4 regions of the Streptomyces sp. NBC_00726 genome follow, and region 1 is predicted to be linked to each of the others. Evidence: riboswitches for the same ligand, from Rfam matches in the RefSeq annotation. Region 1 holds a riboswitch; each other region holds the start of a gene.

Region 1 (7,817 bases):
GGCTCAAGGAGGCGATGCTCGCCGAGTACGCCCCCGCGCAGGCGGAGGTCGTGAGCCGGCTCATGGAGGCGTTCGTCGCGCGGGGCCGGGGATGAGCGGCGTACGGACGGCCCGGGTCGCCGCAGCCGCCGTGCTGTCCGGGGAACTGGCCCTGGCGGCCTGCCTGGTGGCCGGGGTCCGGCCGCCCGGGTGGGCCCTGGCGGGCGCCGAGGCGCTGGTGCTCGCCGTGCTGCTCCTGGAGGCCCGGGTGCTGCGCTCGCTGTACGCCGCGGCGCGCGCCGGCGGCGCGGACCCCCGGGCGGCGCGGCGGGCCGCCGTGGAGCAGGCGGTGCCGGTGGCGGTCCGCCGCCTGGTCCTCCACGAGCTGCGCGCTGTCGCGTCCCTGGCGCGATGGGTCCGGCGCCGCACGCACGGTGTACGCCCCGGGGACCTCGCCGTCGCGTACACCGCGCCGCAGACCGCGATGATGTACGGGATGCTCTTCGTGATGGCCGTCGAGACGGTGGGCCTGGCCCTCCTCATCCCGTGGCCGGTGGTGCACCGGGTGTTCCTGGTGCTCGACCTGTACGGCCTCGTCCTGGTGCTGGCCCTGCACGCGGCCTGCGTCACCCGGCCGCATGTCGTGCGCCCCGACGGCTCTCTGCGGATCCGTTACGGGGCACTCTTCGATCTCGTCGTGCCGCGCGACGCGGTCGTCTCGGCCCGGGTCGACCGGCGCTACCCGGACGGCCGCCTGATCAGCCTCTCCGACGACGGGGTCCTCGACCTGATCGTGGGCAGCCAGACCTCGGTGACCCTGGAGCTGAACCGGCCGCTGCCCTTCACCCGCCCGCTCGGCGCTCCGGAGGGGGCGCACACCATCCGCTTCCACGCCGACGACCCCCGCGCCCTGGTCGACGCGCTCCGCCGGCCCGTATGAAGGCGTGTCCGGCGGCGTGTCCGGCGGCGCGTCCGACGACACGGCCGACGGCGCGCGGCCCGGTCAGAACAGCGCGGGCAGCACCACGCACTCCGACGCGTCGAAGGTGACGCCCACCCGCTCGCCCTCCTCCGGCGTCCCGCGCAGCGAGCACTCGGCCTCCAGCACCGGACCGCGCTCCGGGCGCAGGGTCACGGCGACATGGCTGCCCCGGAAGGTGCGCGCGCCCACGACGCAGCGCAGTCCCTTCCCCGGGCCGCCGATCCGGACGCCGGCCGGCCGCACCAGCAGATCGCAGGCGCCCTGTGGTGACCCCACCGGGACCGGCACCTCGCCCCAGGCCGTGTCCGCCGCCGCCCCCTCGACGGTCGCCTCGACCACGTTGTCGAAGCCCAGGAAGCGGGCCACGAAGGCGGAGGCGGGGCGCTGCCACACCTCCAGCGGGGTGCCCGCCTGGGCGACGCGGCCGTCGCGCATCACGACGACCCGGTCGGCCAGCGCGAACGCCTCGCCCTGGTCGTGGGTGACGGCGAGCACGGTGGTGCCGAGGCGGCCGAAGAGGGCGCGCAGCTCCACGACGAGCCGTTCGCGCAGGCTGCGGTCCAGCTGGCCCAGGGGCTCGTCGAGCATCAGCAGCCTGGGGCTGGGGGCGAGGGCACGGGCCAGGGCGACGCGCTGCTGCTCGCCGCCGGAGAGCGCGGCGACGGCGCGGCGTTCGGCGCCGGGGAGGCCGACGAGGTCGAGGAGTTCGGCGACCCGGTGGTCCTGTTCGCCCCGGCCGGCCCCGTGCATCCGCAGGCCGAAGGCGACGTTGGCGCCGACGTCCCGGTGCGGGAAGAGCTGGTGGTCCTGGAACATCAGGCCGAGGCCGCGCCGGTGGACCGGGATGCCGTCCTGGTCGGTGCCATCGAGCAGAACCCGGCCGCCGTCCGGCTCCTGGAGCCCGGCGACCAGACGCAGCAGGGTGGACTTGCCGCTGCCGCTCGGCCCGAGGACGCAGACGGTCTCATGGTCGGCGACCTCCAGGTCGACCCCGTCGAGCGCGGCCCGGTCACCGAAGCGGACGGTGGCCGATTCGAGCGTCAGCATGTTTCAGAACTCCCCGGATCGGTCGGTGCGGATGCGTTCGAGCAGCAGCAGCGACACCGCGCACACGAGCATCAGGACGGTGCTGAGGGCCATGGCCTGCCCGTAGTTGAGGTCCCCGGAGCGGCCGAGCAGCCGCGCCACGGCCACCGGCAGCGTCGGGTTGTCGGGCCGCGCGATGAACACGGTCGCGCCGAACTCCCCCAGCGACACGGCGAACGCGAACCCGGCGGCGACCAGCAGCGCCCGCCGTACGAGCGGGAAGTCCACCTCGCGCCAGGCCCGCAGCGGCGAGGCTCCGAGCACCGCCGCCGCCTCGCGCAGCCGCGCGTCCACCGCCCGGAGCACCGGCAGCATGGTCCGTACGACGAAGGGCACCCCGACCAGCGCCTGGGCGAGCGGCACCAGAATCCAGGAGGTGCGCAGATCCAGCGGCGGCTCGTCCAGGGTGATCAGGAAGCCGAAGCCGACGGTGACCGCGGAGACCCCGAGCGGCAGCATCAGCAGCGCGTCGAAGCCCCGGACGAGCCGGCCCGCCCGCCGGGTGAGCGCGGCGGCGGCGAGCCCGCCGACGACAAGGGCGATCAGGGTCGCGACGAGGGCGTAGCGCAGCGAGTTCCCGATGGCTTCGACCGGCGCCACCAGGAACGTACCGCTGTTGGCGTCCGCCGAGGTCAGCGCGCGGTAGTAGGCGAAACCGGAGCCGCCCAGAGAGCGTTCCACCAGCACCGCGAGCGGCAGCAGGACGAGCAGCAGCACGCTCAGCAGGACCCCGGCGAGCAGGGTCCACTGCCCGGCCCCGTGCGGCCTGCGCGCGGTCGCCGCCGGGTCGACCAGCTTCAGGGCGCGTTCCCTGCGGCGTACGGTCCAGGCGTGCACGGCGAGGATCGCGCCGACGGCGGCGAACTGCACGAGCGTGAGCACGGCGGCCGTGGGCAGGGCGAGCAGCTGGGCGGTCTGCCGGTAGATCTCCACCTCCAGTGTGGAGAAGCCGGGACCGCCGAGGATCTGCACGACCCCGAAGGAGGTGAAGGTGAAGAGGAAGACCATCAGCGCGGCGGCGGCCACGGCCGGGGCGAGCGCGGGCAGCGTGACGCGCCGCCAGGCGGTGAACCGGCTCGCGCCCAGCACCCGGGCGGCCTCCTCCTGGCGCGGGTCGAGCTGCGCCCAGAGCCCGCCCACGGTCCGGACGACGACCGCGTAGTTGAAGAAGACGTGCGCCAGCAGGATCGCCCACACGGTGGTGTCGAGCCGTACGCCCCACAGCTCGTCCAGCAGCCCGCCGCGCCCGAGCAGCGCGAGGAAGGCGGTGCCCACGACGACGGTCGGCAGCACGAACGGCACCGTGACCACGGCCCGCAGCACCTGCTTGCCGGGGAAGTCGAACCGGGCGAAGACATACGCGCCGGGCAGCGCGATCAGCAGCGTCAGCGCGGTCGAGGCGAGCGCCTGCCACAGCGTGAACCACAGGACGTCCCGGATCTCCGGCCGGGCCAGCACCTCGCCGAACCTGCCGAACTGCCAGACGCCGTCCGCCTTGAGCCCCCGGCCGACGATCGCGGCGACCGGGTAGGCGAAGAACACGGCGAAGAACACGACGGGCACGGCCATCAGGCCGAGCCGCACCGCGGTCCCGCGCCGGGCCCGGGCGCGTGCGGACCTCCCGCGCGCGCCCGGTCCGCGTACGGGGGTCTTCGCTACTTCACTACGAGCGAGGACCATGACTGGACCCACTGCTCACGGTTCTCGGCGATGGCGTCCGGGGCGACCGTCGCCGGCTTGTCCGCGGTGGCGCCGAACTTCGTGAACAGCTCGGGCACCTTGGCGTCCTTCGCGACCGGGCTGACGAACATGGTGAGCGGCATGTCCTCCTGGTACTTCTTCCCGATCAGGAAGTCCAGCAGGGCCTTGCCGCCCGCCTCGTTCTTCGCGCCGTCCAGCAGACCGGCGAACTCGATCTGGCGGAAGCAGGTGCCGGTGGCGACCCCGGTCGGCGCGGTCTTCGGCTGCGGGTCCGCGTACAGCACCTCGACGGGCGGGCTGGAGGCGTAGCTGACGACGAGCGGGCGGTCGGCCTTGGCCTTCTTGCCGCCGGCCGAGCCGGAGAACTCCTCGTTGTACGCCTGCTCCCAGCCGTCCACGACCTTGACGCCGTTGTCCTTCAGCTTCTTCCAGTAGTCCTGGTAGCCGTCCTCGCCGAAGGTGCCGATGGTGCCGAGGAGGAAGCCGAGGCCGGGCGAGGAGGTCGCGGCGTTCTCGGTGACGAGCAGGTTCTTGTACGCGGGCTTCGCCAGGTCGGCGAAGGTCTTCGGCGGCGCGAGCTTCTTGTCGGCGAAGTACTTCTTGTCGTAGTTGACGCAGATGTCACCGGTGTCGACCGGGGTGACCCGGTGCTTGTCCGCGTCCAGCTGGACATCGGCCGGGACCCGGTCCAGGCCCTTGGCCTCGTACGGGGTGAACAGGCCGTTGTCCAGGGCGCGCGAGAGCAGGGTGTTGTCGACGCCGAAGAACACATCGCCGCGCGGGGAGCCCTTGGTCAGGATCTCCTGGTTCAGCGCGGCACCCGCGTCCCCGCTCTTGAGGACCTTGACGGTGTAGCCGGTCTCCCGGGTGAACTCCTTCAGCACGTCCTTGGAGGCGTTGAAGGAGTCGTGGCTGACCAGGGTGACGGTCTTGGAACCGGAGCCCTTGGCCGAGCCGGAACCGGACGCCGAGTCGTCGGAACTTCCGCAGCCGGCCAGCGCGGTGACGCCGAGCGCGGCTGCGACGGCCGCCACGGCGGCCTTCTGGGTGGTGCTCATGTGTGATTCCTCCTGGAGTGACCAGGAAGAGACGCGGCCCCGCCCGCACACCGGCCGGAGCCGGAAGCGGGCAGGGCGCAACAGCTTGAGTAAGGTCCGAACTTCCTACCCGGAATGACCCGGGCGAGGTTCAGAGGGTCTGCGGCCAACCTGTCCTTGGTGCCGCACTCTCAGCGCTGTGGCGCTCCCCTGTCGGAATATGCAGTTGATTTCGGCCCCAGGCTACACGGCCGTTTTCGGCCGGGTCCCGGGGCCGCTCGTCCTCAGCGCTCGGAGGCCGCCAGCTGCCCGCAGGCGCCGTCGATCTCCTGGCCCCGGGTGTCGCGGACGGTGACCGGCACACCGTGGCTCGCGATGGCCTCCACGAACGCCCGCTCGTCCTCGGGCCGCGAGGCGGTCCACTTGGAGCCGGGCGTCGGGTTCAGCGGGATGAGGTTGACGTGGACCCGCTTGCCCTTGAGGAGGCGGCCCAGCAGGTCGCCGCGCCACGCCTGGTCGTTGATGTCGCGGATCAGGGCGTACTCGATGGAGATGCGGCGGCCTGACTTCTCCGCGTACTCCCACGCGGCGTCCAGCACCTCGCGCACCTTCCACCGGGTGTTGACCGGCACCAGGGTGTCGCGCAGCTCGTCGTCCGGGGCGTGCAGCGAGACCGCGAGGCGGCACTTGAACCCCTCGTCGGCGAACCGCAGCATCGCGGGCACCAGGCCGACGGTGGACACGGTGATCCCGCGCTGCGAGAGGCCGAGACCGTCGGGCTCCGGGTCGGTCAGCCGGCGGATCGCGCCGACGACGCGGTTGTAGTTGGCCAGCGGCTCGCCCATGCCCATGAACACGATGTTGGAGAGCCGGGCGGGGCCGCCGGGGACCTCGCCGTCACGCAGGGCGCGCATGCCGTCCACGATCTGGTGGACGATCTCCGCGGTCGACAGGTTCCGGTCGAGACCGGCTTGCCCGGTCGCGCAGAACGGGCAGTTCATCCCGCAGCCGGCCTGCGAGGAGATGCACATGGTGACCCGCTCCGGGTAGCGCATCAGGACGGACTCGACCAGCGTCCCGTCGTGCAGCTTCCAGAGGGTCTTACGGGTGGTGTCGTCGTCGCAGCTGATGTGCCGGACGACGGACATCAGGTCGGGGAACATCGCCTCGGCGAGCTTGTCCCGCGATCCGGCCGGGATGTTGGTCCACTCGGCCGGGTCGTGCGCGTACCGCGCGAAGTAGTGCTGCGAGAGCTGCTGGGCGCGGAACGGCTTCTCGCCGATCGCGGCGACGGCCTCCCTGCGCTCGGCGGGCGTGAGGTCGGCGAGGTGCCGCGGCGGCTTCTTGGCTCCGCGGGGCGCGACGAAAGTGAGTTCTCCGGGCTTAGGCATGGTTCTTCCAGTGTCGCAGACGGAACGGCGAAGGCCCGCCGCCCTGTGGACGACGGGCCTTCGCGCGGAAAACCGCAGGCCGGAGCCGGTCAGCCGGAGCCGACGAACAGCACGAGCAGCAGCCAGACCACCGGGGCGGTCGGCAGCAGCGAGTCCAGCCGGTCCATGATCCCGCCGTGGCCGGGCAGCAGCGTGCCCATGTCCTTGATCCCGAGGTCCCGCTTGATCATGGACTCGCCCAGGTCGCCCAGGGTGGCGCTGGCCGCGACCGCGAGGCCCAGCAGCAGCCCCTGCCACCAGGAACCGTCGTCGATCAGGAACTGCATGCACAGCGCGCCGGCCACCATGGCGAAGGTGACCGCCCCGAACAGGCCCTCGCGGGTCTTGCCGGGGCTGATGCGCGGAGCCAGCTTGTGCTTGCCGAACCGCCAGCCGACCGCGTACGCCCCCGTGTCGCTGACCACGGTCAGCAGCAGGAAGGTCAGCACCCGCTGCGGCCCGTCGTCGGCGGTCAGGAGCATGGCGACGAAGGTGGCCAGGAAGGGCACGTAGAACGCGGCGAAGATACCCGCCGTGACGTCCCTGAGGTAGTTCTCGGGCGGCTGCGCCATCCGCCACACGAGCACCGCCAGGGCGGTCAGGGCCATGGCGATCCAGGCGCCCTCGGCCCCGCGCGCGTACCCCGCGACGACCATGGCGGCGCCGCCGACGGCGAGCGGCACGAGGGGCGCCTTGATGCCCTTGCGCTCCTCAAGCCGGGAGGTGAGCTCCCAGAGGCCGACCACGACGGCGAGCACGATGACGCCGACGAAGACGGCCTTGACGACGAAGAGCGAGACGACGACCAGGGCGCCGAGCCCCAGGCCGACCCCTATGGCGGCTCCCAGGTCCCGGCCCGCGCGCTTCTTCTGCGGAGGCGGCGGGGGCGTCGGCTCGGTCGGCATGGGCTCCTGCGGCTTCTCGTCGCGGACCAGGGGGCCGCCGCTCAGGCGTCCGGCCCCCTGGTCCCGGTGATCACGGTCTTCAGCGTCTCTACCTGCGTCGGGAACGTCCGGCACGATGGGCATGGGCCGAGTCTGCTGGGCGTCGTGCACATCGTAGGCAGGACCCGCCGCAGCGCCCTGCATCTCCGGCGCGCCCCGGTGGCCGGCGCCCTGCGGAGCGCCCCAGGAAGAGTCGTTCATCAGACTTCGAGCAGCTCGGCTTCCTTGTGCTTCAGCAGCTCGTCCACCTGCGCGACGTACTTCGCGGTGGTGTCGTCGAGCTCCTTCTCGGCACGGCGCACCTCGTCCTCGCCGGACTCCTTGTCCTTGACGAGCTTGTCGAGCGTTTCCTTGGCCTTGCGGCGGACGGCCCGGATCGAGATCTTGGAGTCCTCGGCCTTGGTCTTCGCGACCTTGATGTAGTCGCGGCGGCGCTCCTCGGTCAGCTCGGGGAAGTTGACCCGGATGATATTGCCGTCGTTGCTCGGGTTGACGCCGAGGTCCGAGTCGCGGATGGCCTGCTCGATGTTGCGCAGCGCGGTCTTGTCGAACGGTGTCACGACGGCCATACGGGGCTCGGGCACCGAGAACGAGGCCAGCTGGTTGATCGGGGTCGGCGAGCCGTAGTAGTCGGCGACGATCTTGTTGAACATCGCCG
Region 2 (7,817 bases), 1.8 Mb from region 1:
CCGTGCGCTCTTCCGGGCGGGCACGGCACCTCTTGTCGCCTTCCTCGACCGTACGGACAAGCTGGTACCGCTCGGGCAGGAGTGCACGCTGGGTGACTTCGACGGCAATTTGGAGGAGGCGCTGGGGCGCATTCTGGCCGAAGAGCAGAACGCGGGCTGAAGCGGTCCACGGCCCGGGGAGCCGTCGTGCCACTCGAACACGACACCTGCCGATCGGGTGAATCACGCTGTGTGTTCCGGTCACGACCTCGCCCGCCGTCGCCGGCCCCTGCCGCTCCGCACGGGTGCCGAAGCCCCGGCTTCCGCGCCGACCCCCGTGCGGTCCGCGGTGACGACCAGCGCCGCGAGCGCGGTCGTCACCGGCACGGAGGCGACCAGTCCGATCGAGCCCACGAGGGTGCGCACGATCTCCTCCGCCACCAGCTCGCTGTTGGCGACCGTCCCCACACTGCTCTGCGCGACCGTGAACAGCAGCAGGAGGGGCAGCGCGGCGCCCGCATAGGCGAGCACCAGGGTGTTGACCACGGAGGCGATGTGATCGCGGCCGATTCTGATCCCTGCCCGGTAGAGCTGCTTCGCACTCATGGTGGGGTTCGCCTGGCGCAGCTCCCAGACCGCCGAGGTCTGGGTGACCGTGACGTCGTCGAGCACGCCCAGAGAACCGATGATGACGCCGGCCAGCAGCAGTCCGCTCATGTCGATGTGCGGATACAGGCCGTGGATCAGGCCGGTGTTGTCGTCGGTGTTCCCGCTCAGGCTCGCCCAGCCGATGAAGAGCGAGCCGAGCAGCCCGATCAGGAGCAGTGAGATCAGGGTGCCGATGACGGCGACGGAGGTGCGGGCGGTCAACCCGTGGCAGATGTAGAGCGCGATCAGCATGATCGCACCGGCCCCGACGACCGCCACCAGCAGTGGATTCGAGCCCTGAAGTATGGCCGGAAGGATGAACAGGGTCAGGACGGCGAACGACAGTGCGAGCGCCACCAGGGCCATGACCCCGCGCATCCTGCCCACGAGCACCACCGCGAGGGCGAAGATCCCGGCCAGCAGCATCAGCGGGAACTTCCGGTTCACGTCCGTCACGGAGTACTGGAGGTCATGGGGTGCGTCGGGAGCGTACGCCACCACCACCCCCTGGCCCTCCCGCAACTGCCTCGGGGCGTCCGGCTGGACGACCTCGACGAACCGGCGCCCCGAGTCGGGGCCGGTGGTGACCTCGACGGTGGCCTTCTCGCAGAGTCCGCCGGAAACCGGCCGGTCCTCGGAGGGTTGGGTCTCGCCGCTGACGGGAAGCTGGGCGGCGTTCACGTCCTTGCAGTCGACCTTGACGACGCTCACCACCTTTCCCTGCTGGGTCTGCCGGTCGAAACCGACACCGGTCCGTTCGTGCGCCGGCGCACCATTCGGCCAGAGCGCCACGAGACCGACGAGTACGGCGGTCGCGAAGGGGATCAGCACGGCGGCGATCACCTTGCGCAGATGGGCGGAGACGGGTGCGGCCGGGCCATGGCTGTGCGTGTGCTGATGGCCCTGCGGTTCTGGGTCGCGATGAGGGGGCGTCACCGGCCGATCATCGCAAGAAGGGAGGGGCCCTCTGTTCAGCTCGCCCGTCCGGGGGCTAGCGTGGTGGCACCTTTGCACACGCGGGAGCTCGGAGCACCGGGCTGAGAGGGCGCTGACCGCCGTACGACCGTACGGGACGCTGCGCCGACCGCCGAACCTGTTACCGGGTAATGCCGGCGTAGGGAGTAGGTCTCATGACCACATCGGACACACGCACGCCTGCCTCCGACCAGAGCGACGAGGCCGGGAAGTCCATCGGCTGGCACAAGGGATACGTCCAGGGCCCGCGCCCCGACATCCGGGTGCCGGTCCGCCAGGTGCACCTGACCAACGGCAAGGACGTGACGCTGTACGACACGTCCGGGCCGTACACCGACCCCGCGGCCGGGACCGACGTCCGGCGCGGACTCGCACCGCTCCGGGAGAACTGGGTCATCGCCCGCAGTGACACCGAGGAGTACGCGGGCCGCCCCGCCCGCCCCGAGGACGACGGGCTCAAGCACACCTCGCCGCGGGGTGGGCTGCGCAACCTGGACGCGGTGTTCCCCGGCCGGCCGCGCCGCCCGCGGCGGAGCCGGGACGGCCGTCCCGTCACCCAGCTCGCGTACGCCCGCAGGGGCGAGATCACCCCGGAGATGGAGTACGTCGCCATCCGCGAGAACGTGCCGGCGGAGGTGGTGCGCGAGGAGATCGCGGCCGGCCGTGCGGTGCTGCCCGCCAACGTCAACCACCCGGAGACCGAGCCGATGATCATCGGGAAGCGGTTCCTGGTGAAGGTCAATGCCAACATCGGCAACTCCGCGGTGACGTCCTCCATCGAGGAGGAGGTGGACAAGATGACGTGGGCGACCCGGTGGGGCGCGGACACGGTCATGGACCTTTCCACCGGCCGCAACATCCACACCACCCGTGAGTGGGTTCTTCGCAATTCACCCGTACCGATCGGAACCGTGCCCCTCTACCAGGCCCTTGAGAAGGTCGACGGGCGGGCGGAGGAACTGACCTGGGAGATCTACAAGGACACCGTCATCGAGCAGGCCGAGCAGGGCGTGGACTACATGACGGTGCACGCCGGCGTACGCCTGCCGTACGTGCCGCTGACCGCCCGGCGCAAGACCGGCATCGTCTCGCGGGGCGGCTCGATCATGGCGGCGTGGTGCCTGGCGCACCACAAGGAGTCGTTCCTGTACGAGCACTTCGAGGAGCTCTGCGAGATCCTCGCCGCGTACGACGTGACGTATTCGCTGGGCGACGGGCTGCGCCCGGGGTCGATCGCGGACGCCAACGACGAGGCCCAGTTCGCCGAGCTGCGCACGCTCGGTGAACTGAACACAGTTGCCAAGCGGTTCGGCGTGCAGACGATGATCGAGGGCCCGGGGCATGTCCCGATGCACAAGATCAAGGAGAACATCGACCTTCAGCAGGAGATCTGCGAGGAGGCGCCGTTCTACACGCTCGGCCCGCTGACCACCGACATCGCGCCGGCGTACGACCACATCACCTCGGGTATCGGCGCCGCGATGATCGCCTGGTGGGGGACGGCGATGCTCTGTTACGTGACGCCCAAGGAGCACCTGGGGCTGCCGAACCGGGACGATGTGAAGACCGGGGTCATCACGTACAAGATCGCGGCGCACGCCGCCGACCTGGCCAAGGGGCATCCGGGGGCGCAGGAGTGGGACGACGCGCTGTCGGACGCCCGGTTCGAATTCCGCTGGGAGGACCAGTTCAACCTGGCGCTCGACCCGGACACGGCACGGGAGTTCCACGACGAGACGCTGCCGGCCGAGCCCGCGAAGACGGCGCACTTCTGCTCGATGTGCGGTCCGAAGTTCTGTTCGATGAAGATCAGCCACAGCATCACCGAGCAGTTCGGCGGCGCGGACGGTGCGGAGGCGACGGCCGAGGAGATCGCCGAGGGGATGCTCGGCAAGTCGCGTGAATTCGCGGCGGGCGGGAACCGGGTCTATCTGCCGCTGGCCGACTGACCTGGGACGGGACCGGCCGCGCACGGCTCCGGCGCCTTCCGCCGGAGCCGTGGCGGTCAGTCCGGTTCGTGCTCGGGACCGCCGAAGTCGGGGCTGGTGAAGTCCGGGCTGCTGTACGTGGGGCGGGGCGCCGCCGCCGGGCCCTCGTCCGGGCCTGCGAAGTCGGGCCTGCTGTAGCCGATCTTGGGGAGGCGGCCCGCCGGGCGGTACGGGGCGGGGACCGCGGGTCCGGCGGGCTCGGTGAGGGCGTCGCGCAGGAAGGGCACGATGCCCCGCTCCAGCAGCGCCTGTCGCCAGGCGTCCTTGGCGAGGGCCACGTCGTCGGGCAGTCGCTCGTGGGCTTCCCGGGCCGGCAGGGACGTCGAGCCGTTGCGCAGGGCGGCGATGAGCAGGCCGATGGCGGCGATGAAGATGGCGGCGGCCGTGACGGCGGCGAAGAACCAGCCGGCGTCCACCATGGGGCCTGCGAAGGCCGGTGGTGGCTCCAGCATCTTCAGGAGGTAGCCGACCAGCAGGAATATGGTCGCCGCCGTACCCGCCAGCATGGGCGCCAAAACGGTGACGACCGCTCCTATGCCGGCGCCCGACTGACCGAGGCCGTCCGGCGCCGTGCCGGAAGCCGTGTCCCGGGTGGCGGCGCGTGCTTCGTCACGAGCCTTCACGTACTGCTCGTACTCGGCTGCGGCCGTGGCGGTGATCAGGGCGACGGCGGTCAGCGCCATGGTGCGCAGCTGGGCGGCGCTGAGGCGTTCGCCGACGGCGGCCAGCTCCGGTCGTTCGTGTGCGTGACGCAGTGCGTCGTCGAGGAGCCGTTCGTACTCGGGCCGGTCCTCGGTCAGCAGGTGCGGAGCGCTGTTCATCTGCATCCCCCGATGCTCCGTCGGGCCTGTGTGCCCGCTGGGTCCGGGCAGTTCGGGCGGAAACGGAGGAGAGCCTGCTACTGATAGGCCGATGGTAGAGCGCGCACAGCGCGGGGTGACAGAGGGTTTCCGGAAATAGCCCCTGCACTCGGCGTGGTCAGCTCGGGATGCGTCTTCCCCGCAGGGCGTCAGTCATGCAGGGGGAGTTGGACGACCAGTAGCTTTCCGGCCATGGTCACCCCGCCGTCCATAGCGATGGCGAGCCCCTCCGCGTACACATGCGGTCCGTCGACCTGAGGCCCGGCACCGTCCTCGCCGTCCTCGGAGCCGACCTCGCCGGTCAGGTACGGGATGGGGCTGTGACCATGGACGACGCGCCGGCCGCCGTACGCCGTCATCAGCTCCTGGACGGCCTGGGCGCCCGAGTCGTCGCGGAAGGCGAACCGCTTGGTGAGCTTGCGGAACAGGTCCCAGCACTCGTCGGCGTCGTTGCGCGTGAGGATGGCGTGGACCGTGTCGTTGACGTCCTCGATGGTGGAGCCGTAGTCGAGGTACGCCGTCGTGTCCGAGTGCATCAGGAGGTGCCCGTCCTCCTCGACCACGGCGTCGAGCCGGGACATCCACTGGAGGTGGACGTCCTGAAGGCGCTCCATGTCCGTCTTCTGCCCGCCGTTGAGCAGCCAGGCCGCCTGGAAGGTGGCCGTGCCCGCGCCGGAGTTCACCGGGGTGTCGCCGAACCGCTTGGCGCCGATGAGCAGCAGCTCGTGGTTGCCCATCAGGGCCTTGCAGTAGCCGCCGGCGGCCGCGGCCTCGGCGGAGAGCCGCATGACGAGGTCGATGACGCCGATGCCGTCGGGGCCCCGGTCCGTGAAGTCGCCGAGGAACCAGAGGCGCGCGTTGCCCGCCGCCCAGCGGCCTTCGGAATCGATGAGGCCCTGCTCCGCGAGGGCGGCGAGCAGCTCGTCCAGGTAGCCGTGGACGTCACCGACCACGTAGAGGGGGCCGAGGCCGGGGTCGGCGGAGGGACGCGGTTCGGGCACGGGCTGCACCTGGGCGGGTTTGTCGACGCTGATGACGGGAAGGTCGCGCGCCGTCGGGGTGTACCCCTCCGGCGTCTCGCCCTCGGGGAAGGCGTTCCCCGGGTGCGGCGACGCGGGCGGTGCGGGGGACTGCGCATAGGGCGGTACGCGGAAGTCGCGCAACGTCGCCGTCCGCACCACGGGTTCCTGACCGGCCCCCTGTGTCATCGACCCCTCCACACCACCGTCGCGCCGCCGTACACCTGACGGGCCCTGCTGGTCGGGTTGGTCCGCGGTGTCGTCCGCCCATCATAGGAATGCAGATCGTGCTCTGGGACGCACCAGGGGTGGTGAATCCTTCCGCATGCCAGGTTCGTCGGTCGATTGGTCCTGATTGGGATGATCAGTCCCCTGCCGGGGAACGCGGCGCACTGACCGTGGTGCGGGGTGGGCGGCGTTGCGAGGATGTCCGGACGATGAGCTCCGTCGGCACCACCCGTTCCACCGGACCGTCCTGGTCGACTCCCTCGATGGCGTCGATGAGCAGCTGGACGACGGCCGTGCCGATCCTCCGCGGCTTCAGCGAGAGCGTCGTGATGGGCGGCTCGGTCGTCGCGTACACCGTGGATTCGCTGCAGCAGACCAGGAGCAGGTCCTCGGGGACGCGCAGGCCGTAGCGGCGCGCGGCCGCCAGCAGGTCCGTGCCGTTGGGGTCGAAGAGCCCGTAGACGGCGTCGGGCCGGTCCGGACGGGCCAGCAGCCGGTCGGCGGCCACCGCCCCCGCGCACGGGTCGTGGGCGGGATAGGACTCGTAGACCGGATCCTGTCCCACACGCTCGCACCAGTGCAGGTAGGCGGTGGTGGAGAGCCGGGTGTACGTGTCGGTGGTGGTGCCGGTGAGCAGTCCGATACGGCGGGCCCCGGCGGCGGCGAGATGGTCGAGGAGGTCGAGCACGGCGGCTCGGTGGTCGTTGTCCACCCAGGCGGTCACGGGCAGCGACCCGGCGGGCCGGCCGTCGGAGACGACGGGCAGCCCCTGGCGGACCAGCTCGGAGACGACCGGGTCCTGGTCGGACGGATCGATGACGACGGTGCCGTCGAGCGCCACGTTGGACCAGACGTCGTGGCGCGAGGTCGCCGGCAGGATGACCAGGGCGTAGCCGCGGGCGAGGGCCGCTGAGGTGGCCGCTCTCGCCATTTCCGCGAAGTACGCGAACTCGGTGAAGGTGAAAGGTTCATCCCCGTACGTCGTCACGGTCAGGCCGATGAGGCCGGACTTGCCGGTACGGAGCGTGCGGGCCGCTGCGGAAGGGCGATAGCCCAGGCGCTCTGCGACCTCGCGGACATGGCGGCGGGTGGCGTCCGGGAGCCTGCCCTTGCCGTTGAGCGCGTCGGAGACGGTCGTGATGGAGACGCCGGCGGCGGCGGCCACATCCCGGATTCCGGCACGTCCCTGCCTGCCGCCGCGCCGGGGGGTCTCCGTCCGGCTCACCTGGTGCTTCCCTGCTGCTGTCATGGCGAGCCGATAGTAGGGGTCTGGCGGGGCATTGGTCCGGTCGCATATTCACGCGTTGACAGGCACGTTTCTGCAAGGTCATCGGGTACCAACCACCTTGTGAAACAAGGATGTTGGCGGGATCTGTCGTCATGTGTCATGCATCCGGCCGGATGGACCTGCCGAGGGTGCAAGGTCTCGGGGAGGTCTCAACTCACCTTTTCGAGGGACGCGCGCCACGGAGTGAGCCACCGGCGCGCGCCACTGCCGGTCGCGCTCCCCCTCATTCCGGGGTCCACCGGACGAATCCGCTCTCCACCCGTTCGCAGCGGCGCCCAATCCTCATAAGGTGAGCAGTATTGATGTGTACGGATGGTCGAGGAGGACCTGCGGTGAGCGAGACGAGCCCCAAGCTGCGCGCCGAACTGGACGGCGTTCCCGCCTACGTTCCGGGCAAACCGGCATCGGCGGACGGACCCGCCGCTTTCAAGCTGTCCTCCAACGAGAACCCGTATCCGCCGCTGCCGGGCGTGATGGAGAGCGCCCTCGCGGCCGCCGAGCACTTCAACCGCTACCCGGACATGGCCTGCACCGGTCTGATGAACGAGCTGGCCGACCGTTTCGGTGTGCCCGTGTCGCATCTGGCCACCGGCACCGGTTCGGTGGGCGTGGCCCAGCAGCTGCTCCAGGCCACGTCGGGCCCGGGTGACGAGGTGATCTACGCCTGGCGCTCCTTCGAGGCGTACCCGATCATCACGCAGGTCAGCGGCGCGACCTCGGTCAAGGTGCCGCTGACCGACGGTGAGGTGCACGACCTGGACGCGATGGTGGACGCGATCACCGACCGGACGCGGCTGATCTTCGTCTGCAACCCGAACAACCCGACCGGCAC
Region 3 (7,817 bases), 3.7 Mb from region 1:
GGCGCACTGCTCGCGGAACAGTTCGTCCTGCACCGGATTCCCGGCCGGGGTGGCCCAGCCGCGCGGGTTGGCGACGAAGACCTGGACGGCCTCGGCGCCCATCTCGCGGGCATAGGGGAGGCCGGCCTTGGCGAGACCGCCGGCCACGGGGACATGGCCGCCGACGGGGTTGCGCATACGGATCTCTACAGTCCCTTGGTCTTGATGGTGATGGTGCTGCCCTCGGGAGCCCGGTCGCCGCCGGCCACGGACTGGCCGGCGACCTTGTCGCTGAAGGAGAGGAAGCCGCGGTCGACCTTGACCTCGAAGCCCGCCGCCTCCAGCTCGTCGCGGGCGTCGTCCACGTCCTTGCCGACCACGTCCGGCACGCCGATCATGCGCGGACCGGAGGAGACCGTCACCGTCACGGTGTCGCCCTCGGCCGCCTCGGCGCCCTCCTCCGGTGACTGGACGGCGACGTCGCCCTCGTCCTCCGGCGAGTGCACCCGGCCGGGCTTCACCTTCACCTTCAGGCCCTCGTCGGCCAGCGCGTCGGTGGCGTCGTCGACGGAGAGCCCGGTGACATCGGGGACGTCGACGGGGCTGCCCTGGGAGACGACGATCGCGACCGCCGAGTCCGGGTGGCGGTCGGTGCCGGCGGCGGGCTCCGTACGCAGCACCTCGCCGGCCGCCACGTCCTCGCTGAACTCCTTGGTGACCATGCCCGGGAGCAGGCCCGCCTTCTTCAGCCGCTGCCTGGCGTCGGAGAGCCGGTCGCCCGCGACATCGGGCACCTGGATGATCTCGGGGCCGCGCGAGACGACGAGCGACACCGAGCCGTTGCCCCTGATCCGGGCGCCGGACTCGGGACTGCTGCTGATGACCTTGCCCCGGTCGACGGTGTCGCTGAAGGCCCGCTCCACGCCCTTCAGCTCCAGGCCGGCACCGGACAGCCGCTCCTCGGCCGTCTTCTCGGTCTGCCCCAGCAGCGAGGGGACCTTCGTGAACTGCCCGGAGTTGATGTACCAGATGCCGCCGCCGACGCCCAGGACGACGAGGACTGCCAGGACCGCCGCGATCAGCCCGCGCCGGGCGCCGCCGAGCGGCCCGGTCCGGCGCGGCTGCCGCGGAGGCGGGGGCGGCGGCATCTCCAGCCGGCTGGTGTGGTGGGCGGTGCCCTGGTCCTGGGGCAGGACCCGGGGGATCACCGTCGTCCGCGCGTCGGACCCGGCCGACCCGGCGTCCGGGCCGGGCTCCGGCAGGGCCTGCGGCGGTACGGCGTCGAGCTGCGCGTCCGTGAGGGCGGCGCGCGTCCGGCGGGCCCCGGCGAGCAGCGCCACCGCGTCGAACGGGCGGGCCTCCGGGTCCCGGGCGGTGGCGCTCGCCACCAGCGCGTCCAGCTCGGGCGCGAGACCGGGGACGACGGCGGACGGGGGCGGCACGTCCTCGTGCAGGTGCTGGTAGATGACCTGGGCGGGGGACTCCCCGTCCCGCGGCTTGTCGCCGGTCAGCATCTCGTACAGCACGACCCCGCAGGCGTACACGTCGGCGCGGGTGTCCGCCGTGCCGTGCTCGATCTGCTCCGGGGCCAGATACGAGACGGTGCCGAGGATCGTCCCGGTGGTGTTCGTCACCGTGTCCACGGCCCGGACCAGGCCGAAGTCGGCGACCTTGACCCGGCCGTCGTCCCCGATCAGCACGTTCTCCGGCTTCATGTCGCGGTGCACGAAGCCCGCCCGGTGCGCCGCGCCGAGGGCGGCGAGGATCGATTCCAGGATGTCCAGCGCCGCCCGGGGCCGGAGCGCGCCGCGCTCGCTCAGCACATCGCGCAGCGTGCAGCCGGCGACGTACTCCATCGCCAGGTAGACGTACTGCCCCTGGGCGCCCTGGTCGAAGACCCCGACCACATTGGGGTGGGCGAGATGGGCCACCGACTTGGCCTCGCGGATGAAGCGCTCGACGAACGAGGCGTCGGTCGCCAGCGCCGGGTGCATCACCTTGAGGGCGAGCACCCGGTCGAGCCGCATGTCCATGGCCCGGTAGACCGTGGCCATGCCGCCCACGGCGATGCGGGCATCGACGCGGTAGCGGCCGTCGAGCAGCTGCCCGACGAGGGGGTCCTGGAGGGTCGTATCCACCATGCGAGTCTACGAGCCGCCACGGACAGGCCCGCCGCGGTGGGGCGAACCCGGCGCAGGACTGAAGCCGAGCCGTGACAGGCGCGTGTCAGAAAGCCGGCCGCTCCGGATCGAGCACCGCCCGCCCGGCCGCCGGCGAGGACGCCTCCGCGAAGTGGCGGCGTGGGATGCGCCCGGCCCGGTGCGCGAGCCGCCCGCCCTCCACCGCGTGCCGCATCGCGGCGGCCATCAGCTCCGGCTCCTGGGCCCGGGTCACCGCCGAGGCGAGCATCACCGCCGAGCAGCCCAGCTCCATCGCGAGCGCCGCGTCCGAGGCGGTCCCGGCACCGGCGTCCAGGATCACCGGCACCCCGGCCCGCTCGGTGATCAGCTGGAAGTTGTGCGGGTTGCGGATGCCCAGGCCCGAGCCGATGGGGGAGCCGAGCGGCATGACCGCCGCGCACCCCACGTCCTCCAGCTTCCGGGCCAGGACCGGGTCGTCGTTGGTGTACGGCAGCACCGTGAATCCGTCGTCCACCAGGATCTCGGCGGCGTCCAGCAGCTCGACCGGGTCGGGCAGCAGCGTCCGCTCGTCGGCCACCACCTCCAGCTTCACCCAGTCCGTGCCCAGCGCCTCACGGGCCAGCCGGGCGGTGAGCACGGCCTCCCCGGCGGTGTAGCAGCCGGCGGTGTTCGGCAGCACCCGGATGGACAGCTTCCGCAGTACGGAGAGCACCGAGCCCTGCACGGTCGGGTCGAGGCGGCGCATCGCGACGGTGGTCAGCTCGGTGCCGGACGCGATCAGCGACCGCTCCAGCACGTCCAGGCTGGGCGCCCCGCCCGTGCCCATGATCAGCCGCGAGGTGAAGTCAGTGCCGCCCAGGGTGAACAGGTCGTCGGACATCGTCAGCCTCCCTGGACTGCGGTCAGGACCTCGACCCGGTCGCCGTCGGCGAGCGCGGCGGCGGGCCACTGGCCGCGCGGCACCACGGTCTCGTTGAGCGCGGCGGCCACCCCCGCCGTCGCGTCGGTCAGCGTCGCGACGAGGGCGTCCAGGGTGGTGCCCGGCGCGACGGCGGCCGGGGCGCCGTTCACGGACACGGTGAGCGGGGTGGGCTCGGTCATGCGGGCTGCTCCTGGGGTGCGGGGACCGGGGCGAACCGGCCGGGGGAGAAGGGACGGACCGCCTCGGGCAGCTCGCCGTCGGCCAGCAGCGACGCCATGGCGTCCCCGGTGACGGGGGTGAGCAGCACGCCGTTGCGGCCGTGGCCGGTGGCGAGGTGGAGGCCGGGCAGCGCGGTGCGGCCGAGCAGCGGGGCGTTGTCGGGGGACGCGGGGCGCAGTCCGGCGCGGGTCTCGGTCAGCGGCAGCTCGGTGATGCCGGGCACCAGCTCATGCGCGTCGCGCAGCAGCTCGTAGACCCCGCCCGCCGTGACGGTGGTGTCCCAGCCCATCTCCTCGGTGGTGGCGCCGACGACCAGCTCACCGTTCTCACGCGGTACGAGATAGATGTGGCTGCCCCGGACCACCGCGCGCACGGTGCGCGAGAGGAAGGGGGCGTACGCCGGGGGCACGGTGAGGCGCAGCACCTGGCCCTTGACCGGGCGCACCGGAGGCAGGGCGTGGGCGGGGACCCCGGCGAGCCGCCCGCTGAGGCTGCCCCCGGCGAGCACGACCTGGCCGGCGGCCACCTCCGTACCGTTGTCGAGCACGGCGCCCACGGCCCGGTCCGCGACCACCGAGAGGCGGCCGGCGCGGCGGCGGTGGAAGACCACTCCGGCCCGCTCGCAGGCGGTGAGCAGCGCGGCGGCGAGGCGGCGCGGGTCGACCTGGTGGTCGCCGTCCACCCGGAGACCGCCGCGCACGCCCGGGGCGAGCATCGGTTCCAGGCGGCGGCACTCGCGCCCGGTCAGCCACTCCGACTCCAGGCCCGAGCGGCGTTGCAGCTCGTGGAGCTCGCGCAGATGGGCGCGGTCGTCCGCGTCCAGCGCGACGGCCAGGGTGCCGCAGGCGCGGAAGCCGATGTCCTGCCCGCTCGCCTCCTCCAGCTCGGCCGTGAACGACGGATAGCGCCGGGCGGACGCGAGGTTGAGCCCGAGCAGGGTCTCCTCGCCGTAGTGCAGTTCGGTGACGGCGGCCAGCATCCCGGCCGCGACCCGGGCCGCCCCGCCACCCGGCTCGGGGTCGGCGAGCGCGACGGCCAGACCGCGCCGCGCGGCCCGCCAGGCGGTCACCAGACCGATGATGCCGCCCCCGATGACGAGGACGTCGGACCCTTCGGTGGGATGGGTGCGCATGGGCGTCCAGCCCCTCCCTTCGCCGGCATGACCCGGATCAGGTTCGTACGGTCGGAGGCCGCCAGCCTCCCTCTCAGCCCGGTACGCCCGGGCTCCCGCGTGTCTTACGGTGGCCACCCTAAACCCCGCCCCGATGCCGCCGCCGGGGCCCGCCCCTTCCTGACGTCTCGTCAGCTACGTAAGGTGGACGGGTGAGCGAGCAGCAGCGGGCAGAGCGGACGGAACGCCGGGTCGTCGTCGCGGGCGCGGGCATGGCGGGCGTGCAGACCGCCGTCGCCCTGCGGGAACAGGGCTTCACCGGCCCCGTCACGCTGATCGGAGCCGAACCCCACCAGCCCTACGACCGGCCCCCGCTGTCCAAGGCGGTGCTGCTCGGCAAGGCCGAGGAGTCCGCCTTCGACATCGACTTCGAGGCGCTGGACATCGCCCTGCGCCTGGGCTGCGAGGTCACCGGGGTCCGCGCGGGCGACCACGAACTGGACACCTCCGAGGGCCCGGTCCGCTACGACGTCCTGGTCCTCGCCACCGGCGCCGAACCCGTCGCCCTGCCCGGCTCCGCCGGGGTCCCCGGCGTCCATCTGCTGCGCACCCTGGACGACGCGGCCCGGCTGCGCCCCGTCCTGGAGGCCGGGCATCCCGTCGTGGTCGTCGGCGCCGGCTGGATCGGCGCCGAGTTCGCCACCGCCGCCCGTGCCGCCGGCTGCGAGGTCACCGTCGTGGAGGCCGCGGACCGCCCGCTGGCCGGCGCCCTGCCCGCCGAGGTCGCCGCCCCGATGGCCGCCTGGTACGCGGAGAACGGCGCCCGGCTCCTCACCGGCGCCCGGGTCGCCCGCGTCGGGCCCGGCACGGTGGTCCTCGCCGACGGGCGCACCATCGCGGCCGGAGCTGTCGTCGTCGGCATCGGCGCCCGCCCCGCCACCGGCTGGCTCGCCGGCTCCGGCATCGCGCTGGGGCCCGAGGGCTCGGTGACCGCCGACGCGGCGCTGCGCACCTCGCTCCCCGATGTGTACGCGGTCGGCGACTGCGCTTCCTTCCCTTCGGCCCGCTACGGCACCCGCCTGGTCGTCCACCACTGGGACAACGCCCTCCAGGGGCCCAGGACCGCCGCCGCCCACATCGCGGCGGAGGGCGCCGGCATCCCGCCGTACGACCCCGTGCCCTACTTCTGGTCCGAGCAGTTCGGCCGGTTCGTGCAGTACGCCGGGCACCACGCGGACGCGGACACCCTGCTGTGGCGCGGCGACCCGGCGGAGCCCGCCTGGTCGGTGTGCTGGCTGCGCGACGGTGCCCTGGTCGCGGTGCTCGCGGTGAGCCGCCCGCGCGACCTGGCCCAGGGGCGCCGGCTCATCGAGGCGGGGGCGCGGCTCGACGCGGACCGGGCGGCGGACCCCTCCGTACCGCTGAAGGCGGCGGTCCTGCCGTAGGGCCTGTCCCGGCGGCGTGGACCTGAAGGGCCGAGTCCGGGTTTCGGCTGTCAGTCCGGGATGGCAGGCTTGTCCCGTGACCCAGATTGACGCAAAGACCGATGCACTCGTCCCCGCCTGGCTCCACCTGCCCGACATCGCGGAAATGCTCGACGTCGAGGTGACGCGTGTGCGGCAGCTGGTCAAGGAGGGCCAGCTCATCGCCGTACGCCGTGGGGAGAACCGGGCGCTCCAGGTGCCCGCCGCCTTCATCGACGGCGACAAGGTGGTCAAGGGCCTCTCCGGGACCCTGACCCTCCTGAAGGACGACGGGTATTCCGACGAGGAAATGCTCGAATGGCTCTTCACCCCCGACCCGTCCCTGCCGGGCACGCCCGCGCAGGCGCTGAGTGAGAATCGCGGCACGGAGGTGAAGCGCCGCGCCCAGGCGCTCGCCGTCTGACCGACCGGGAAGCGGGCCGCACCGCGCGAGCGGGCGGCCCGCTTCCCCGCGCCGTACTCTGATCCGCCGTCACCGTCTTCCCCGGGGGGAACCGCACCATGTCCACGCCTCGCGCACAGCTGTCCGACGCCCGGCTCTACCTGTGCACGGACGCGCGCAGGCGTCAGGGCGATCTGCCCGGCTTCCTCGACGCGGTCCTCGCCGGCGGGGTGGACATCGTCCAGCTCCGCGACAAGGGCATGGAGGCCGGCGAGGAGCTCGGCCACCTCGCGGTTTTCGCGGACGCCTGCAAGCGGCACGGCAAGCTCCTCGCCGTCAACGACCGGGCCGACGTGGCCCACGCCATCGGCGCCGACGTGCTGCACCTGGGCCAGGGCGACCTGCCGGTGCCCGCGGCCCGCGCGATCATCGGCGCCGAGCCGGTCATCGGCCGCTCCACGCACGCCGAGGCCGAGGTCGACGCCGCCGTCGCCGAGCCCGGCGTGGACTACTTCTGCACCGGCCCCTGCTGGCCCACTCCCACCAAGCCCGGCCGTCACGCCCCCGGCCTGGACCTCGTGCGCTACGCCGCCTCGCTCGCCCCGGCCCGTCCCTGGTTCGCCATCGGGGGCATCGACGCGGACAATCTCGACCAGGTGCTGGACGCCGGGGCCCGCCGGATCGTCGTCGTACGGGCCCTGACCGAGGCGTCCGACCCGGGTGCCGCCGCCGCTGAGCTGGCGCGACGGGTCCGCGAGCGCGCCGGAGCCTGACCCGGGACGGGTGCCGCCGGAGCGGCGGCCCGGGACCCGTCCGGGGCCGGTCTGGGACGAATCTGTCCGAAGGGTGGACAAGAATCGGTCAATTCCGGCAAATGACTCCGGTTCGGTTGGGGGCCCGCCCCGCCCTGGTTAACCTGCCCGTATGGCCCTTGGCACACCTTCCACCAGGACAGATCACGCACGCACCGTGCGTGAGATGCTCGCGTCCGGCGCGACCTCGTACTCGTTCGAGTTCTGGGCGCCCAAGACCGAGAAGGGCGAGCGCAACCTGTGGAACGCGCTGCGCCGGGTCGAGGCCGTCGCGCCGAGCTTCGTCTCGGTGACGTACGGAGCCGGTGGCTCCACCCGCTCCGGCACGGTGAAGGCCACCCAGGACATCGCCGCCGAGTCCACGCTCACCCCGGTCGCGCACCTCACGGCCGTCGACCACTCGATCGCCGAACTGCGCAACATGGTCGGCCAGTTCGCGGACGTCGGCATCCGGAACATCCTCGCCCTGCGCGGCGACCCGCCGGGCGACCCGATGGGCCCCTGGGTCGAGCACCCGCGGGGCGTGAAGTACGCGGCCGACCTGGTCCGGCTGATCAAGGAGGCCGGCGACTTCTGCGTGGGCGTCGCGGCCTTCCCCGAGCGGCACCCGCGCTCGGAGGACTGGGACACCGACGTCCGCCACTTCGTGGACAAGTGCCGCGCCGGCGCCGACTACGCGATCACGCAGATGTTCTTCGATCCCGAGGCATATCTCCGGATGCGTGACCGGGTGGTCGCGGCGGGTTGCGAGACCCCGATCATCCCCG
Region 4 (7,817 bases), 1.1 Mb from region 1:
GGCTCCTGATCCAGGTGCCCTGCTCAGCACCGTGTTGGTGAGGCGTTCGAGCTCCGAGCGCCGTCCGATGATCCGAGCCGGCCGGAGGGGCAATTGGCTCGGGACCAGGGGGCGGGGCGTGACGTCGTGGACGGTTGCGTGACCCGTGCCGGCCCTGGTGGCAAGAAGCAAGTGGGCGGTCGGCCGGTTGAACCTGCGCTCCCATTGAGCGAGCACCGGTTCGATCTCGTGATGGCGGCCCAGCGCGCTGAGCGCCCGGACCTTGAGGCCGAGCAGAGCGTCGCTGTCAGGCCATTCCTCCTGCGCATGGTCGACCCGTTGGAGCGCGTTGTGGAGTTCGGAGCAGTCCAAGTCGGCGCGCACACACTCGACGGTCGCGTCGTGCAGCTCGCGAAGGATCCGGGTCCGCTCCTGGGCGAAGGCTTCGCCCAGGAGAAGGCTCAAAGGGGTGGCACCGTGCCACTCGGCCAGCGAAGCCAAGAGTGCGGAGCGTCGACGCTGTGGGCTTTCCAGGCGGAGCGCAGCGGCGTACTGGCTTCGGAAGCGAAACAGGTCCACGCCGGCGGGGTCGGCCTGAATGTGGGAACAGCCACCGGTGTTTCCGACCTTCAGTTTCAGCGCATTGCGCACCTTCAGGCAGTACTGCCTGATGTACGCGGGCTTCACGTCCATGCCCGGCCAGAGGAATCGAAAAATAGTTCGATGTGGCACTGGTTCGCCGGGAGTCAGCAGGAGGAGGGCCAGTAGTTCGCAGGTCTTCCCTGAGGGGACATCGATCGATCGTCCCTCGTCGTCGAGTGCGGCCAGCCGCCCTAGTAAGCGGAACTCCATGCCGGTCTCCCCTTTCGAGGTGTGATGAGCCTTCTTGGTCTCGCCCTGGACAGGATCGCACGGCCTGTGGAGCGCCCTTTAACGTTTGGTTAACGCCTTGAAGTTGATGCTCCGCCGGAATGTCTGCCACGCTGCTGCGTCATCAGCCCCTGCCTTGCGATGGTTCGCCCAGTCGGCCATCGGGGCACGGGCCCTCCTGGCCGATGACCGGAAAGCCTTCGGTAATTCGGCCAGGAATCGTCGGCATCAACCAATCACTGGAGAGGCGACTATGACTTCGATTTCGCGTAAGCGCCGGCAGCGTAGTGCCCGACCGGCCGGCACCCGCCGGCCCAAGGCCACTGTTCCGCCCCGCCGGAAGCGCCGGCCCCGTCCGAAGCCGGTTTCGGCACCCCAGCAGGGTGCGGGCGCGGCGTACCACGGCTGGCTGAGGCCGGTCCGTCCGACGGCCCAGCGGGCCTACGAGGTTGAGCTGTTCGGCGACCTCGAGTAGAGGTGCACAGGGGCCGGGGCCCCGAGGGCGGAACACGCCGTCGAGGCGGCTGGGAAGTTCCAGCCGAATCGTCGGCGTGTCCGTTCCCCCGCGGACCACCTGGTCATTCCCTGGGCCGTTGCCCGAGGAGTGAGGGCGCCAATGGCCCGTGGAGACATTGGCATCGCGTGCACGGTTTCTTGGTAATCCGCGCAGACGTTCGCGGGCGCACGGAAGAACTCGGCGGCCGGCGGGACAGGCAGGGCTGTGTCCGCGCCGCGCCACGCGCTTGAGCGGCTTCGGAGCCGTCATGAACCCGATCTATTGTGTCCCTCGCGCCGCGTCGGTCCGGGGGAGGAAACGACGCGTGGGGCGCACATGACGAGGGGGGCTCTTGCATGTCGAACGCGAAGTCGGATCGGAAGAACCCGGCACCGGATGCCACGGACGCGGCCCGCGCACAACTGGGCGCGGAGATGCGGAGGATCAAGGAGGGGGCGCAGCTCAGCTTCGGCGGGCTGGCCGGACGTACGCACTACAGCCGCTCCTCGTGGGAGAGGTTTCTCAACGGCAAGCAGCTGCCGACCCCCGTGGCGGTCGAGCAGTTGGCGGCCGTGGCGGGCACCCCGCCGGAACCGCTGCTCGACCTGCTGGCCAGAGCCGGCGCCCCGGTCGCGGTCGGCCGGGACCGGGCCGCGGACGTGCACACCGCCGCCGGTGACCCGGCCGCCGAGGGGCGGATGCCGGGTGAGCGGCCCGGGGGCTCGTGGCGGCGGCGCTGCGCGGTGATCGGGTACATCGCGGCCGGTGCCCTGATGGGCTCGGTGGCGACCGGGCTGCTCTCGCCGTATCTCGCGGGAGCGGACCAGGGCCCGGACGCCGCCAGGACCCGCACCGAGAGCAGGAAGGCGAGCGGACAGGGCGCGGACCTCGTGCCCGGCGCGGGCGACATCAAGGTCAAGTGCACGTCGGACACCTGCTGGCGCAACGACCCCCAGGCCATGGAGTGCCAGTGGGACGCCAAGACCGCCAAGAGCACCTATCTGCGCGGCATGCAGATCGAGCTTCGCTACAGCGCCGCCTGCCAGGCGGTCTGGGGCCGGATCGAGGGCGGCGCCGTCGGCGACAAGGTGATCATCAAGGACGCCCGGGGGATGGAGCTGGACGCCTTCATCCGCTTCGAGCACGACTCGTACACCAAGATGCTCGGGGTCTCCGAGGACGCGCCGCTCGACTCCATGAGCGTGTGTGGGGAGATCCCCTCGGAGAAGCAGATGCAGTGCGCGCCGACGGGAACGGCCAGGATGCCCTGACGGCCGGGGCCGGCACCGTCGGTCCCGGCCCCGCCCCTCCCCGCCCCGGCGAAGGGTGAGTCAGCGCGCCCCGCGCAGCCGCAGCGGGGCGTACACCCCGAGCGCCACGAGGAACGCCACCCCGTACGCCAGGTCCGCCCCGTGCAGCGCCTCGGCCACCGGGCCCACGTACAGGCCGGTGCTCATGAACGGCACCGCCGCCGCGAAGGCCACGGCGAACGCGGCGAGCGAGGGCCACCACGGGCGCGGGCGGGCGTGTTCGGCCGCGAGGTCGACGGGGGCGCCGCGCCGGGACCGGGCGCGGGCCAGCCAGTCCACGGACACGATCGCCACGAAGCCGGGGATCCAGTAGCCGACGAGGAGCAGCACGTTCTGGAAGCGGGCGGTCGTGTCCGCCGCGTGCATCCACAGCACCAGCGGGAACCCCAGGGCGGCGGCGAGCGCCGCGGCCACCGGGCGCGGCACACGTACGCCCATGGTCTGCAACGCCAGCGAACCGCTGTAGTCGTTCATCGCGTTGCTGCACAGCGCGGCCAGCGCCACCGCGAGCAGCCCGAACGCGCCGAGCGCGCCCCCGCCGAGCAGCGAGTCGATGCCGCGCGCGGTCTGGTCCGTGAAGACCGACGCGCCCCACAGCCCGATCGTCTGGACCGCCACGAAGGAGGCGCTGATCCCGCCCAGCGTGCACCAGAACATGCGCGTCCGAGATGTCTCGCGCGGCAGATAGCGGCTGAAGTCGCTCGCGTACGGCGCCCAGGACAGTGCCAGGCTCAGGGCGATGGTGCAGGTCAGGACGAACGCGCCGGCCCGGTCCGCGCCGTGCACGGCCGAGGTGGTCACCGGGTCCACCCCGCGCAGGAGCTTCGCGGCGAGCACGGCGAATGCGGCGGCCAGGGCGAACGTCATCACGGTCTGGAGCCGGTGGATGACCTCGTAACCCAGCACCCCGAGCGCACCCTGTGCGGCCATCATGACCAGGACGCCCAGCCAGAACGGCCAGCCGCACAGCTGCGCCAGCGCGTCCCCGCCGAACAGGCCGATCAGGGCGTCCCAGGCGATGGACGACAGCCACTGCAAGGCGCCCGGCAGTACGACCCCCGGACCGAACGCCAGGCGGGCGAGCGGTAGTTGACCGGACCCGGTGCGGCTGCCCCAGGTGCCCAGATACGCGGTCGGCGCGGCGCCGACGAGGGTGCCGAGTACGACGGCGGCGAGCGCGGTCGCGAAGTCCAGGCCGAGCGCGATGCCGACGGTGCCGGTGAAGACGCCGGTCATGGTCAGGTTGGGCGCGAACCAGACGGTGAACAGCCGGCCCGCCCGGCCGTAGCGGCGGTCCTCGGGGACCGGGGCTATCCCGTTCGCCTCGATGCGCAGATCGCCGGGGGCGGTGGGCATGCGCCCGCCGAAGGCGGCGCGCTCGTCCCGGGCATACGGCAACGACATGAAGACATCCCTCCGCCAGTGCTAACTGGTTCAGGTTCGACGGGTGTGATCTCAGCCCCGTGCGGGGCACCCCGTGTCCGGTGTGGCGGCCAGAATAGCGCCGGCCCGTTCGATGGCGTCGCAGGGGTCAGCTGAAGAGCTTCGTCACGAACGCGTGGAGGTTGTCGACCGTGCGCGCGATCTGCTCCTCCGTGGTCAGGCTCTCCTTGAACCGGGCCCCGGAATCCACCTTCTTCCTGCCGCGCACGTACAGCGAGCAGGCCAGGTCGGTGCACATGTACAGGCCGACCGAATTGCCGTCACGCCCGGCGGGGCCGGTCTTGCGGGCGGTCATCAGGGAGACCCCGCTGCCCGGGTGCGTGGTCAGGCAGAGCGAGCACATGCTGCGGTGCAGGAAGCCGCGCTGCTGCGACGGGAAGCGCAGCGAGATCCCGGCGGTCCTGCCCTCGTGCTCGGTGACGATGTAGCTGCGTCCCGGCGCGGACAGGTCGCGCCAGCCGAGGAAGTCGAGGTCGTCCCACGGCAGTTCCTCGAAATCGCGGGGGAGCGGCAGACGCTTGGCCTCCCCCTTGGAGCAATTCACGAACGATGAGCGGATGTCCTGCTCGGTCAGGGCCTTCATGACCACGAAGCTAACCCTGCCTATGGGTCCTAGGCAAACCATTAATTCACTTAGGGGCCCACCTGGGGCTTCTCGGTCGCGAGGGGGAGCCGGTGCACGGGCGGATGCGGGATGCCGAGGTCCGGGCGCCAGGTCGCGAGGATCTGCGCCGACGGGTCGAAGAGCGGCGACGGGAGCGCGTCGAGCGGGGTCCACTCCCAGACGCTGATCAGATGCGGCTCGGTCACCCGGGCCGCGCCGGTGTCCACCCGCACCAGGGCGGCCATCGTCACACGGTTGATCCCGCCGAGGGCGTCGTGCAGCATCGCGAAGACGGTGACCTCGTCCTCGGGGACCGTCAGCCCGGTCTCCTCGCGCAGCTCCCGCACGGCGGCCGCCGCGACGGACTCCGGCACCGGGTCGACCTTGCCGCCGGGCAGCTCCCAGGTGCCGCTGTGGTGCCGGCCGAGCAGGATCCGGCCCTGCGCGTCCTGCACGATCACCCCGACCCCCAGCGCGGCCTGGGCCTTGGGCGGCCGGGTGTTACGGGACGGGGCGAGGGGGTTATCGGTGGTCATGGTGCTCCTTCGAAGGGGGTGCCGAGCCTACGGGGATGCCGCGTCCGCCCCCGCGTTCACACCGCCAGCCGCAGCGAGGTCTCCGAGACGCCGAGCCGTACGCTCTGCCCCCACGTCAGCTCCAGCGCGTCCGCCTCCATCCCGTCGCCGAACACCACCACCCGGTCCGACTCCACGGTGAGCCGCAGCCCCTGCCCGGGCCCCAGCTCGCCCGCGACGAACGACGTGCCGGTCGACGGCGAGGGCCACGCCTCCCGGACGAACCAGAGCAGCCGGGGGTCGGCGGGCCCGGGCAGCGGCAGGGTGCTGTGGCGCTCCTGCCAGAGCGAGCGCAGCCAGCCGGTCGCCCCGGTGCCGGTGCCGACCAGGACGCCGGAGGACGCCTGCGGCTCGGCGGGGGCGTCCGCCGTGTCGGGGCCCAGCCGGTAGCGGGCCGTCTGGTGGCCGGGCGGGCCCAGGTAGACCTCGTTCAGGGCGAGCAGCCGCTGGGTGTCGTCGGCCACCGCCTCCACCATCGTCAGCGCGTCGGCCCGGCCGCCCGGCGCCACGGCCGCCCGCATCAGCGCCGCCGCGTCGGCCGGCCGGTGGCGCACCAGGACGCCGGGGTTGCGGCCCGGATCGGTGTCGATGCCGATGACCGGCTGGCCGGAGAGGTACTTCGCGGCGTTGGCGACCAGGCCGTCCTGCCCGACGACCACCACCACGTCCTCGGGCGCGAACAGGAACCGGTCCAGGTCGGCCCGCTCCACCCGGCAGTGTCGCCAGGTGAGCGGAACGGCCGCCGCCACATCCGCCAGGGCCTGCCGGGTCCGCTCGTGCCGCCGGGCCACCTCATCGATGGACCGGCCCCGCGCGGCCAGGAGGAACGCGGCCTGGCCGTGCGTGCCGTGGCGGGCCAGCAGCTCCTCGTACTCCGTGGTGCGGTGGACGAGGACCGCCCGCGGGGCGAGGCTCATGCCCCGGCCGCCGGCCGGCCCAGCTTGCTGAGCAGGCCCGTGAGCACGTCGGGCGACAGGGTGAGGCTGTCGATGTGCGGCAGGTTCTCGGCGAGCCGGGTGGCCGCCAGCGCGTGCAGTGTCGCGGCCTCCACCTCGCCGTGTGCCCGCAGCCAGGCCGCCTGGGCCTCGGCGCGCGCCGCGCCCACCTGCCGGGCCGCCTCCGCCTCGGCCCCCGCGAGCCGCACCGTGCGGGCGGCCTCCGCCTCGGCGCGCACCCCGTCGGCGGCGGCGCTCTCCTCGGCCTCGCGGCGGGCGTTGGTGCCGCGCTGCTCGACCAGCTGTTCCTCGCGCCGGGCCAGCTCGATCTGACTGGCCAGCTCGTTCTCGGCGATGGTCCGCTCGCGCTCGACGGCCACGGCGCGCCGTTCGTACGTGGCCCGGTCGGCCTCCTGCTGGATCTGCTCGCGGGCGGGGGTGCGCAGGGCGCGCTCCACCTCGGCCTCGGGGCGGATGGCGACGACGCGGACGGCGACCACGTCGATGCCGGTGGCGGGGAGCCTCGGCTCGTCGGCGAGACCGGCGGCGACCCGTTCGCGGACGGCGGCGACCCCGTCGACCAGGGCGCCGGCCAGCGGGGTGCGGGCCAGCACGTCCAGGGTGTGCTGCTGGGCGGTCTCGGTGAGCAGGGTGGCGATCTGTTCGAGGGGGGCGCCGCGCCAGGCGCCGGTGTCCGGGTCGACGGAGAAGTCGAGGCGGGCGGCCGCCTCGGCCGGGTCGCTGATCCGGTAGGTGACGGTGGCCTGGACCGTGACGTCCTGGAAGTCCGAGGTGCGTGCGTGGAAGGCCATGGCCAGCTCGCGGTCGTTGACCGGCACCTCGGAGAGCGCGGCGCTCAGCGAGCGGTACCAGAAGCTCAGTCCGGCCCCGTCGTGGGCGAGCTCGCCGCGCTTGTGGTGGCGGATGTGCGCGGTGGGCGCCGAGCGGAGATGGCGCCAGCCGAAGCGGCGGGTGATGTCGGCCATGGGAACCCCCTGAAGTCGTTTTCGTCATGGCGACGATAAGCGGAATCCCGCCTTATCGTCAAGAGGACGAATAAAGGAGTCCCGGATACGCGAACGGCCGGTGACTTCTCGGAAGTCACCGGCCGGCCGGGTGCGCGCCGCCCCCGTCCCCACGGTGCGGCGCGAGCGGGCCGCCGTCATCCGCTCGGACGACGGCCCACGTCTGTCAGGACCCGGACGCCGGGGCGCCCAGGCCGAGTGCGGGAAGGATCGCGGCCGCCACGAAGCGGACCAGGTAGCTCTCGTCCGCGTGGGCCCCCGCCAGCATCGGACGGGCCCGCATCACACCGAGCAGCTGCGCGGAGACGAACTCCACCGCCCGGTTGTCCGGCGCCACCTCGCCGCGCTCCACCCCGCGCCGTACCAGCGCGTCGATCGCGGCCAGCTCCGGCAGGATCAGCGACTCGCGCAACGCGCACAGCAGCTCCGGGCTCTGGAGCGCCGCATGGCTCAGCGCCAGCATCAGGGGCGTGTCGCGGCCCGCGCCCTCGCCGATCGCCCGCGCCGCCTCCAGCAGGTCGCCCGCCAGTGAACCGGTGTCGATCTTCCGCAGGGCGCCGCGCCGGGTGCCGTGCAGGGC

Evidence for each region. Region 1 has a riboswitch for thiamine pyrophosphate ahead of OG338_RS22840 (thiamine ABC transporter substrate binding subunit). Riboswitches for the same ligand answer to the same signal wherever they lie in the genome.
Region 2: another riboswitch for thiamine pyrophosphate. It lies ahead of thiC (phosphomethylpyrimidine synthase ThiC); the one in region 1 lies ahead of OG338_RS22840 (thiamine ABC transporter substrate binding subunit).
Region 3: another riboswitch for thiamine pyrophosphate. It lies ahead of thiO (glycine oxidase ThiO); the one in region 1 lies ahead of OG338_RS22840 (thiamine ABC transporter substrate binding subunit).
Region 4: another riboswitch for thiamine pyrophosphate. It lies ahead of OG338_RS27550 (purine-cytosine permease family protein); the one in region 1 lies ahead of OG338_RS22840 (thiamine ABC transporter substrate binding subunit).

What each region holds. Positions count from the first base shown of each region.
Region 1 covers NZ_CP108983.1:5,068,769-5,076,585, reverse strand. The annotation lists gene OG338_RS22860 (MerR family transcriptional regulator) at 1-95, shown strand, start outside; gene OG338_RS22855 (hypothetical protein) at 92-919, shown strand; gene OG338_RS22850 (ABC transporter ATP-binding protein) at 983-2,008, opposite strand; gene OG338_RS22845 (ABC transporter permease) at 2,012-3,616, opposite strand; gene OG338_RS22840 (thiamine ABC transporter substrate binding subunit) at 3,703-4,806, opposite strand; TPP riboswitch at 4,891-5,007, opposite strand; gene rlmN (23S rRNA (adenine(2503)-C(2))-methyltransferase RlmN) at 5,070-6,176, opposite strand; gene OG338_RS22830 (phosphatidate cytidylyltransferase) at 6,266-7,360, opposite strand; gene frr (ribosome recycling factor) at 7,360-7,817, opposite strand, start outside.
Region 2 covers NZ_CP108983.1:3,306,628-3,314,444, forward strand. The annotation lists gene OG338_RS14740 (SsgA family sporulation/cell division regulator) at 1-160, shown strand, start outside; gene OG338_RS14745 (YibE/F family protein) at 241-1,563, opposite strand; TPP riboswitch at 1,634-1,765, shown strand; gene thiC (phosphomethylpyrimidine synthase ThiC) at 1,758-3,551, shown strand; gene OG338_RS14755 (hypothetical protein) at 3,608-4,417, opposite strand; gene OG338_RS14760 (metallophosphoesterase) at 4,600-5,658, opposite strand; gene OG338_RS14765 (LacI family DNA-binding transcriptional regulator) at 5,834-6,946, opposite strand; gene hisC (histidinol-phosphate transaminase) at 7,318-7,817, shown strand, end outside.
Region 3 covers NZ_CP108983.1:1,409,543-1,417,359, reverse strand. The annotation lists gene OG338_RS06350 (deoxyribonuclease IV) at 1-177, opposite strand, end outside; gene pknB (Stk1 family PASTA domain-containing Ser/Thr kinase) at 186-2,117, opposite strand; gene OG338_RS06340 (thiazole synthase) at 2,206-3,000, opposite strand; gene thiS (sulfur carrier protein ThiS) at 3,003-3,221, opposite strand; gene thiO (glycine oxidase ThiO) at 3,218-4,393, opposite strand; TPP riboswitch at 4,391-4,502, opposite strand; gene OG338_RS06325 (NAD(P)/FAD-dependent oxidoreductase) at 4,585-5,817, shown strand; gene OG338_RS06320 (Rv2175c family DNA-binding protein) at 5,894-6,259, shown strand; gene thiE (thiamine phosphate synthase) at 6,358-7,011, shown strand; gene metF (methylenetetrahydrofolate reductase [NAD(P)H]) at 7,163-7,817, shown strand, end outside.
Region 4 covers NZ_CP108983.1:6,194,489-6,202,305, forward strand. The annotation lists gene OG338_RS27540 (ATP-binding protein) at 1-831, opposite strand, end outside; gene OG338_RS27545 (helix-turn-helix domain-containing protein) at 1,702-2,616, shown strand; gene OG338_RS27550 (purine-cytosine permease family protein) at 2,677-4,059, opposite strand; TPP riboswitch at 4,050-4,143, opposite strand; gene OG338_RS27555 (FBP domain-containing protein) at 4,187-4,681, opposite strand; gene OG338_RS27560 (NUDIX hydrolase) at 4,732-5,238, opposite strand; gene OG338_RS27565 (hypothetical protein) at 5,295-6,194, opposite strand; gene OG338_RS27570 (SPFH domain-containing protein) at 6,191-7,198, opposite strand; gene OG338_RS27575 (TetR/AcrR family transcriptional regulator) at 7,404-7,817, opposite strand, start outside.